3 regions of the Marinomonas sp. ABL3_031 genome follow, and region 2 is predicted to be linked to each of the others. Evidence: predicted binding sites of a transcription regulator. Region 2 holds the regulator's gene; each other region holds the start of a gene.
What was found. The regulator sigma-54, encoded in region 2, starts transcription at its own class of promoters, with help from an activator protein. The targets are predictions, from matches to a motif close to TGGCACNNNNNTTGCTNT.

Region 1 (3,284 bases), on a different contig from region 2:
CCCTGTGAAATCAATTGATATTCTACTTGAATCTGCATTCTTCCCGGATAGCCCATCTCTCCGTCTTCTAACGTTACTTGTAACTGAACCGCATCACCACTTTGCTTAATAATGCGCCAATTTTTGCAATCTGTACCAGCTGGTCCACCGTGTAATTGATGTGGGCTGGGTGATGATGGCGTAAGTAGATATTCTTTATCGCCAATCATAGCCCGACTGTGCGCAATACGATTGGCAACACGACCAACAATCGCCCCAAAATATCGACATGAACCCAAATAATCTGCGAAGTTGGGTGAGCCAAGTACTACTGAGTGTGAATGATCATCAAGGTGAATAGACTGAATGCTGGCGCCTAGTGTGAGAATGTTTGCACGAATGCCTTCGCGCTTTAGGTGGATCTGTTTAACTTGCGAAAGATCGGTTAATGGCATGCTTTTCCCTTTATACAAAGACCTTATACTCGGTCCATGATTGCATTTTTGTTATTTTACTGGCCTGAGTATAGCTTGATTCGTCTTCCTTTGAGGGAAATTATTATTCAGAACCTGGCCATGAATAGCCACTCAAGCTTTATTGATTGCGCATATGGTGTGTAAAAAATGATAAAAAAAGCCTACCCGAGAGATCATCAAGGGTAGGCTGAGGAATCCAGCAAGCATACTGGAGGAGGTTCAAGCTATTAAGACAGTGGATCCTACTAAGACAATGGCCCACCTACTATGGTGTTACGTAAGCCTTCTATGATGTTGACGCCTGTTTCGTGACGCAACTCATCGTACCAAGCTTGCGTTTCATTCATGTCTTTTCCGTGTGTTACATCACAGCGCTTACGGGCTTTTAAAACTAAATCTTTAACACGGAAACGTCGTTCCGATTGATAATTAAGCAATGCGTTTTCAATGTCGGTGTTTTTACTGAAGCATTGGCCAAGTACCACCGCGTCTTCAAGCGCTGAACAGCCGCCTTGTCCTATGTCGGGTGTGGTGCTGTGCGCTGAGTCTCCCAGCAGAGCAATTTTGCCTTTTACTAAGGTGTCGAAAGGCTCAATATCATGAATCTCAATACGATTCGTTGTTTCAGGATCAATGGCTGCAATGAGTTTTTGCACGGGCTCAGTCCAACCTGCAAAGTATCTGGTCAAATCTTGTTTGACGCTGCTTCTGTCCTCGTTCAGCCCTTTTGGTAACGGCACATCAAAAAAGAAGTAGAAGCGGCCGTCAGCGATGGGCATGATGGAGACGCGCTTGCCTTCGCCAACAAAGGTAGTCCATTGGTTTGCTGGAGCGATGTCTTCGTCTATGTCTACCAAGCCATTCCAATTCACATAACCTGCGTAGCGGCGCTCTGTTTCATAACCTAAGACATGGGCTCGAACCTTTGAGTGCGTGCCGTCAGCGGCGATCATAACGTCACCCGAAGCTTGTGTGCCATCGTCGAAGTAGGCGGTGACGCCGTCAGCGCTTTGTTCAACCGATTCAATTCGCTTGCCAAACTGTACTTTTTCTTTGCCCCACCAATCGATCATTTGGCTTTGTAGATTGGCACGGGAAACTGGACAAGGGCGCTCACCAACTGCTTCGACCAATGGACTTAAGCTAAATTGTGTCATTACTGCGCCAGATAAGCCGTCTTGGTAAGCCATAAAATGCATAGGGCCACCCAGTTGATCCATGATATGGCCCATGCCAAGATGATTCATGCACTTAACCCCGTTCGACCAAATAGATAAAGCGGCGCCAACGGGTTTAATTTCTTTTACTGCTTCAAAGATGTCGCATTCAATTCCTTGTTGTTTAAGAGCCGCTGCAGCAGACATACCACCAATGCCAGCGCCAATGATCAATGCTTTCATCTTGTTATTACCTCATTACTAAAGTGAGACCTAGATTGTGTGTCTATTCGGAATCGGGAATCCTTTATTGCCATCACGATTCGCAATCAAGGTATTCGCAATAAATATGCCATGAAACAAATGATTCCATAAAGCAATTAATGAAACCTTTGTTTTATCCGTCTTAAGGGAAAGCAATTGTTGAACAAGCGGACAAAAAAATGACTCATATAAAGTGAATTATTGAGTTTGAATAGCGTATTTTTCGAATCAATTTGGTGCGAATGACCTATTTTGGTGCTATTGGCTTGCATGAGAACGACGTTAGCTACCGCGATAGGTACTGTAGGAATAGGGCGAAACCAAGAGTGGAATATGGTAATGCGCCGCTTCATCACTGATACCAAAACGAATGGTGACCACATTAAGAAAGCTTGGCTGAGGCAATTCAATGCCTTGCTGAGCAAAGTAATCTTCGATGCCAAACTCCAATTCATACACCCCCTTGCTGAACCCCTCACCTTCTAATAGTGGAGTATCACAACGACCATCATCATTGGATCTGGTGGTGTGTATCAGATTTTTATTGTTCTTATCGTCATGACGATACAGCTTAATTTCTACTTTACTGGCCGCAATGCCTTTGGTGGTGTCTAAAATATGTGTTGTGAGATAACCCATGTTTGATCCTTATGAGTGTAATGCAGTGAATACTTTTATTTTTTTGTAGGCACTGCGCTTGTTGCTTGAAATCATAATGAAAGCATTGTTTCATATTAAATAATAGTTGTGCCATATGTTTTATGGCGATGTGAAGTTTTGCACGTGACTCGATTTTGGTTATCGATGTCAGATTAGATCAATACAGAGACGAGTCACGCGCATAAAAGTCGGAGAAAAGAATGTCGTTGCAAGAAGTTGTCCTTACTACCGCAGATGAAAGTGAATTTGTGACCCTGTTAGGCAGTGTTTACGAGCATTCTCCTTGGGTTGCTGAGCAACTTTGGCGGTTAAAATGGGAATACCCTGCAGACGTTTATGACAGCATGGATAAGATTCAAACGGCTATGCAACAGATTGTTGATCAGAGTACAGATGAAGAAAAGTTGTTATTGTTAAGAGCGCACCCAGATTTGGCTGGCAAAGCCGCTATTTCAGGAGAATTAACGAATGCCTCTAAGTCAGAACAGGCCGGTGCAGGTCTGGATCAGTGCAGTGAGGAAGAGTTGGCCCACTTTCTTCAATTGAATGATGACTACCGTAGTAAATTTGGTTTTCCCTTTATCATGGCAGTCAAAGGGGCCAATAAAATGCAAATTTTGCAAGGCTTCCTTGAACGAACCCCAAATGATTGGCAAAGTGAGTTTGAGCGAGCCATGAGGGAAGTACATAAAATTGCGGCTTTTCGATTAGCTGAATTTTAGCTTTTAAAGTGCAAGCTTACTGGTCT
Region 2 (3,284 bases):
CATGTACGCGCCCAAAAAGGCGTGGGATATTTACCGCAAGAGGCCTCCATTTTCAGAAAAATGTCCGTTGAAGATAATATTTCAGCCATTTTAGAAACCCGTAAAGAACTGTCTAAAACTGAGCAGAAGGAACGTCTAGAATCATTACTGGAAGAATTCAACATCACTCACATTCGTAAAAATTTAGGCATGGCCCTGTCTGGTGGCGAGCGTCGCAGAGTCGAAATTGCACGTGCTTTGGCAATGAATCCTAAATTCATTTTATTAGACGAGCCTTTTGCAGGGGTTGATCCGATTTCTGTAGGCGATATAAAGCTGATTATTAAGCATTTACAAGACAACGGCATTGGCGTTTTAATTACCGACCATAATGTAAGAGAAACGCTGGATATTTGTGACAAAGCTTACATTGTGGGCAATGGTTATATCATAGCTTCTGGTGATGCCAGTGAAGTCATTAACAATGAACAAGTAAAAAAAGTCTATTTAGGCGACGACTTCCGCCTGTAACCCCTTATCATTATTGTAGAAAGGGAGTAATATGCATAACTCGTTCCAATTTATTAAATCAGACAGAGTTGCTCCATGAAGCAGTCTTTACAGCTAAAGCTCGGTCAACAATTAACCATGACCCCGCAGTTGCAACAAGCCATTCGTTTGCTGCAACTTTCGACATTGGATTTAAAACAAGAGATTCATGAATTCCTTGAATCCAATCCTTTGCTGGAATTAGATGACGACGAATTAACTGCCATCGACTTACCTGCTAGCATTGAATCTAAAGTCGAAAACGATACAAGCAAAGAAAAGGCAAACAGTGAGTCAGCCGAAGAAGCCCGATTAGAATCAGAATGGACGGAAAGTATCCCTGAAGAGCTTTCAATTGATAGCAACTGGGATGATACCTACCAAAGCTCAGCCGCCGTAAGCGATGCGACTAGCTTCGATAATGAAATGGACTTTGAAAGTCGTAATGCTCCAGCAGAGAGCATTCAAGACCATTTAATTTGGCAACTCAACCTAACCCACATGTCAGACCGTGATTTGGAGATTGCTTACGCGATTGTTGATTGCGTTCAGCCTGACGGTTATCTGAGCATGTCATTAGAAGACATTCTAGAATCTCTTACAAGTGATCTAGAAGAACTTGAATTGGATGAAATTCAAGCCGTACAACACAGACTGCAACGCTTTGACCCTGTGGGTGTATGCTCAATTGATTTACGCGATTGTCTGCTGGTGCAATTAGAAGCATTTCAAGACCACCCTCTATTCAAAAGCACACAAAACCTGATCAGTCATTATTTAAATCTGCTAGGCAGTCGAGACTTCGTGCAGTTAAGCCGCAAAACCAAGCTTAAAGACGAAGCGCTTAAAGAAGTTATTCATCTTATTCAGCAACTTAACCCGCGTCCAGGTTCGGCCATTGATGAAGACGATACGGATTATGTCATACCAGATGTGTCAGTCAAAAAGCGTAACGGCATTTGGCAAGTCGAATTGAATAATGATGCTTTACCACCGATCAAGATTAACGAAACCTATTCCGCCATGGCTAACACAGCCTCTACTGCAGAAGATGTAAGCTACATCAAAAATTCATTACAAGAAGCCAAATGGTTCATGAAGAGTTTACAAAGTCGTAATGAAACTCTGTTAAAAGTAGCCAGTTGTATTGTGAGTCGCCAGATTGCTTTTTTCGAACTCGGCGAAGAAGCCATGAAACCTATGGTATTACACGATGTTGCAGAAGAAGTAGGCATGCATGAATCCACTATTTCTCGTGTCACTACGCAAAAATACATGCATACACCAAAAGGCATTTTTGAATTGAAATACTTCTTTTCAAGCCATGTTAATACTGCATCAGGCGGTGAATGTTCTTCGACCGCCATACGCGCTATGATTAAAAAATTGGTGGCTGATGAACCTGCTAAGAAACCACTTAGTGATAATAAACTGGCAACCATCTTGGCAGATCAAGGCATTCAAGTAGCAAGACGTACCGTTGCCAAATATCGTGAGGCGATGAATATTCCGCCTTCCAATGAACGAAAAAGATTGATTTAACAGGTATTAAGTATCATGCCATTAAATTCACTACTAAAAGCCGATCTTGTGCTTGCTAAACAAGACATTGTTAGCAAAAAACGTGTTCTTGAAAGTTTGGCGGAGATCACTTCTAACCGTCTACATTGTGATAATGAAGCTGTCTATGACGCCTTGTTGGCACGTGAGAAATTAGGTAGTACCGGTATAGGAAATGGCATTGCCATTCCACATTGTCGTCTTGAATCTGCCAATCATACAGCCGTTGTTATTATGTCCCTACAAAGTCCTATTGATTTTGACTCTGTCGACAAACAGCCTGTTGACTTGATCTTCGCCTTAATTGTACCGCCTCACGAATGCGATCAACACTTATCGACTTTAGCGCAAATTGCAGAATTAGCGCAGTCACCAGACGCACTAGCAAAACTTCGCAACGCACAAACTAATAAAGAGTTGTACACTAGCTTTGAATCTTTAATATAAGGATGAAACAGCATGCAGGAAGAATCCATCACTATTATCAACAAGCTTGGACTGCATGCCCGTGCTGCAGGCAAGCTGGTTGAAACCACATCACGTTTCTCATGTGATATTACCATTGAGAAGGATGGCCGTAATGTTGACGGCAAAAGCATCATGGCAATGATGATGCTCGCTGCTGGCAAAGGTACTGAAATCACCGTTAAAACCAATGGAGAAGATGAGGAAGAAGCGATTAAAGCCGTCTTGGCTTTGATTAATGATCGTTTTGGTGAAGACGAGTAGTTTTGATGCCAGAAAAAACGTTAAGCCATCTGCAGACAGTTAGTGAGTCCCTTGAGTCTGGGGCCACTATGCAGGCACGTTATCTGCTTAACGGCGCTCTACCTGCGCAAGATGTAGCCCGTCTACTCGAATCTTCCCCCCCAAAAGAGCGTAAATTACTTTGGGAGTTAATTGACTCTAAAAACGAAGGGGAAGTCCTTCAATATCTAAGTGAAGACATAGGTGCCCAGTTCCTAAAAGAAATGGATACTGAGCGCTTGGTCGCAGTATCAGAACATTTTGAAAGTGATGACCTTGCCGACTTATTACAACACTTACCTGAAACAGTCGTAAAAGAAGTTCTTGCGTCTATGACGGCGCAAGACAGAACCCGAGTCGAAACACTATTAAGCTACTCTGAAGATTCAGCGGGTGGCTTGATGAATACGGATACCATCACCATTCGTCCGAACATCACTGTGGATATC
Region 3 (3,284 bases), on a different contig from region 2:
CGATTTGACCGCTGAAACTTACGCCGTCGTTAGTTAGAGGCACTGCTAGTAGACCCCAAAGACCAACCACACCGTGAACAGAGATAGCACCTACTGGATCGTCGATTTTTAGCTTGTCTAGAGTCAAGATAGAAACCACTACGATTAGGCCACCGACAACACCGATTAGCGTTGCACCTAGAGCCGAAGGAGTAGAAGGCTCTGCAGTGATAGCAACTAGACCCGCTAGCGCACCATTAAGTAGCATAGTGATATCGGCTTTACCGAATAGAATACGAGCAAGCAATAGTGCACCGATTGCACCACCAGCCGCTGCTGCATTGGTATTTAGGAATACCATGGCGACAGAGTTAGCGTTAGCAATATCACCTAGTTTCAATACTGAACCACCGTTGAAACCAAACCAACCCATCCACAGGATGAAAGTACCTAGTGTTGCTAGAGGTAGGTTAGCACCAGGAATGGCGCGTACTTCGCCGTTAGGACCATATTTGCCTTTACGAGCGCCAAGCACAATAACACCAGCTAGAGCAGCTGCTGCACCTGCCATGTGAACGATACCAGAACCTGCGAAATCAGAGAAACCAAGGTCGCCAAGGTTGAACATACCGAATACATCGTTGCCACCCCAAGTCCAAGAACCTTCCATTGGGTAGATGAAGGCTGTCATCACTACCGCAAAGATTAGGAAAGACCATAATTTCATGCGCTCAGCAACTGCACCAGAAACGATAGACATAGCGGTTGCTACGAATACTACTTGGAAGAAGAAGTCAGAAGCGCCAGAGTAGATAGAACCGCCTTCAAAACCACCGTCACGGCCAGCAAAGTCAGTTAGAGTTGAAGCAACGTCTACATCTTGAATACCCGTTAGGAACCAAGTGCCACCGTACATGATTGAGTAGCCACATACTAGGTACATGATACAAGAGATCGCGAACAAAGCGACGTTCTTGGTCAGGATTTCCGTGGTGTTTTTAGCACGTACTAGACCTGCTTCCAACATGGCAAACCCAGCTGCCATCCACATAACCAGTGCGCCACACACCAAGAAGTAGAAGGTGTCCATGGCATATTGTAAGTGAAAAATTTGATCTTGCATGTTTAGCCCCCCTAAAGGCTTTTATTCTTCGAACAGTGATTAAACGGCTTCTACACCTGTTTCGCCGGTACGAATACGAACCGCTTGCTCAAGGTTAACGATAAAGATTTTACCGTCGCCGATTTTGCCGGTGTTTGCAGCGCTGCTGATGGCTTCAACCACTTGGTCGGTCATGTCGTCTGCAATGGCTAGCTCGATTTTTACTTTAGGTAGAAAGTCCACGACATACTCTGCACCACGGTACAGTTCAGTGTGACCTTTTTGACGCCCGAACCCTTTCACTTCTGTTACCGTGATACCTTGAACACCGATTTCAGAAAGCGCTTCTCGAACATCATCGAGTTTAAATGGCTTGATGATGGCAGTAATAAGCTTCATACCCACTGTCTCCTTTAAAAGTCAGTTTTATTGTCATTTCGCAGGTAGGTGTCTTTTATTCAATATGTGTGCCATATCCGAAGGAGCCCTATCTTTCTGGGCTTTGTAAGGATTTTGTCGACTTTTTGAAAGTAAAAAGAGCAGTAAATGAGTCTAATTAGTGCGGCATAATGGTGAGCGACTTCTTTTGCCTGCATTAAAATGGTGCAAGGCTTGAGCTGAGATATGAATTCACCAAGTATTAATTGGCTATCTGATTGCTAATTCAACAAAAAATGAAAAACCAAGTCAGTATGTTTTAGAGAGAATAATGCTTAATGCTTGTCAGTTTTCTGATCAATCGACATGCTCTTACGCACAGTTACGATGCATACAATGCCTCTTGTTTGCTCAGTTACTCCCGCCTTATACTTAGTACTCATGACAAATTCACCCATTAAAGTGACGATACCACAATGATTGATCAATTTATAAAGCAACTAGGCACTGGTTTGGAGCAAGCTGCGGAGACATTAGGCAAATTACCTAAGGAAGAGATTCAAGCCCAACTTCATCAGGTGGCACAGAATACTCTGAGTAAGATGGACTTAGTAACACGGGAAGAGTTCGAAGTGCAGGCGGCTATGTTGGCAAAATACCGTGAAAAACTCGCTATGTTAGAAGCTCGCTTGGCGGAACTAGAAGAAAAGTAAGGTCTTTACTTCCAACCTTGTTGCCATTGTTCAATAGAAGCAAGTTCTTGCCAAGCTACGCGATATTGGTGTTTATTGATCACAGCTTCCAACAAGCATTCGAGTATTTGGTCATTTTCGTCTCGAAATAACTCAGTCACAATAAAATGTTTTTCTTTTTGTTGAGGTGTGCGAGAGGTCCACTTGGACAGCAACAGTTTGTTTGGGTTGATCTGGTGTTTGTTCATGATGAGATAGAAATGTTGTTAACTAATAAATAAATTGAATGGAAAAGGCCGTAAAGTCAAAAGTACTTAGTTTAATTGAAATACGCACAATACGCGGAAAAGGATGATTCGGCGTACCATAATTCTTAGATCAAGGAGTGATCATGAGTTTAGCAACCATATACAGTCGTGCTCGTGTGGGCGTGATGTCTCCCTTAGTAACAGTGGAAACGCATATTTCCAATGGTTTACCCTCTCTGAGCATTGTTGGCTTACCTGAAGCGGCAGTGCGTGAAGCCAAAGACAGAGTCCGCAGCGCTATTATCAACAGTCATTTTGAATTTCCGACACGCCGGGTCACCATTAATCTCGCGCCAGCAGATTTGCCCAAAGAAGGTGGGCGTTATGATCTAGCGATTGCCATTAGTGTGTTGGTAGCCTCCGGGCAATTGGGTGAAGTGAATCTTGGAGACATAGAATTTATTGGTGAATTATCTTTATCCGGTGATATTCGAGGAATTTCTGGGCTTCTACCATCTGCCATTGCCTGTCAGCAAGCCAATCGACAACTTGTTTTGCCTGAATCGAATCAACAGGAAGCGGCCTTGGTGGAAGGTAATGTAGTGTGTGCTAAACATTTAACGCAAGTGACGGCGCATTTACTAAAACATATAAGCTTGCCATTTTGCCAAGGGCAAGCGATGAATGAATTGAAAACATCACAACATTTAAAAGACATGCGTGATGTGAAAGGTCAATATCAAGCAAGGCGAGCCTTAGAAGTCGCGGCAGCAGGTGGTCATAATTTGTTGTTCATCGGTCCAGCGGGCACAGGTAAAACCATGTTAGCCTCGCGTTTGCCAAGTATCATGCCACAAATGACCGAAGCAGAAGCCTTATCTGTAG

Region 1: the regulator sigma-54 is predicted to act here: its motif matches at 1,950-1,967, upstream of hpxO (FAD-dependent urate hydroxylase HpxO).
Region 3: the regulator sigma-54 is predicted to act here: its motif matches at 1,537-1,554, upstream of glnK (P-II family nitrogen regulator).

Annotation. Positions count from the first base shown of each region.
Region 1 covers NZ_JBSWYU010000002.1:60,348-63,631, reverse strand. The annotation lists gene ACXAH2_RS02720 (aldose epimerase family protein) at 1-434, opposite strand, end outside; gene hpxO (FAD-dependent urate hydroxylase HpxO) at 701-1,855, opposite strand; gene uraH (hydroxyisourate hydrolase) at 2,159-2,515, opposite strand; gene uraD (2-oxo-4-hydroxy-4-carboxy-5-ureidoimidazoline decarboxylase) at 2,737-3,258, shown strand.
Region 2 covers NZ_JBSWYU010000003.1:193,570-196,853, forward strand. The annotation lists gene lptB (LPS export ABC transporter ATP-binding protein) at 1-510, shown strand, start outside; gene ACXAH2_RS05370 (RNA polymerase factor sigma-54) at 586-2,070, shown strand; gene ptsN (PTS IIA-like nitrogen regulatory protein PtsN) at 2,086-2,535, shown strand; gene ACXAH2_RS05380 (HPr family phosphocarrier protein) at 2,548-2,817, shown strand; gene mgtE (magnesium transporter) at 2,823-3,284, shown strand, end outside.
Region 3 covers NZ_JBSWYU010000004.1:236,761-240,044, forward strand. The annotation lists gene ACXAH2_RS07190 (ammonium transporter) at 1-1,102, opposite strand, end outside; gene glnK (P-II family nitrogen regulator) at 1,142-1,480, opposite strand; gene ACXAH2_RS07200 (accessory factor UbiK family protein) at 1,936-2,172, shown strand; gene ACXAH2_RS07205 (TIGR02450 family Trp-rich protein) at 2,178-2,399, opposite strand; gene ACXAH2_RS07210 (YifB family Mg chelatase-like AAA ATPase) at 2,543-3,284, shown strand, end outside.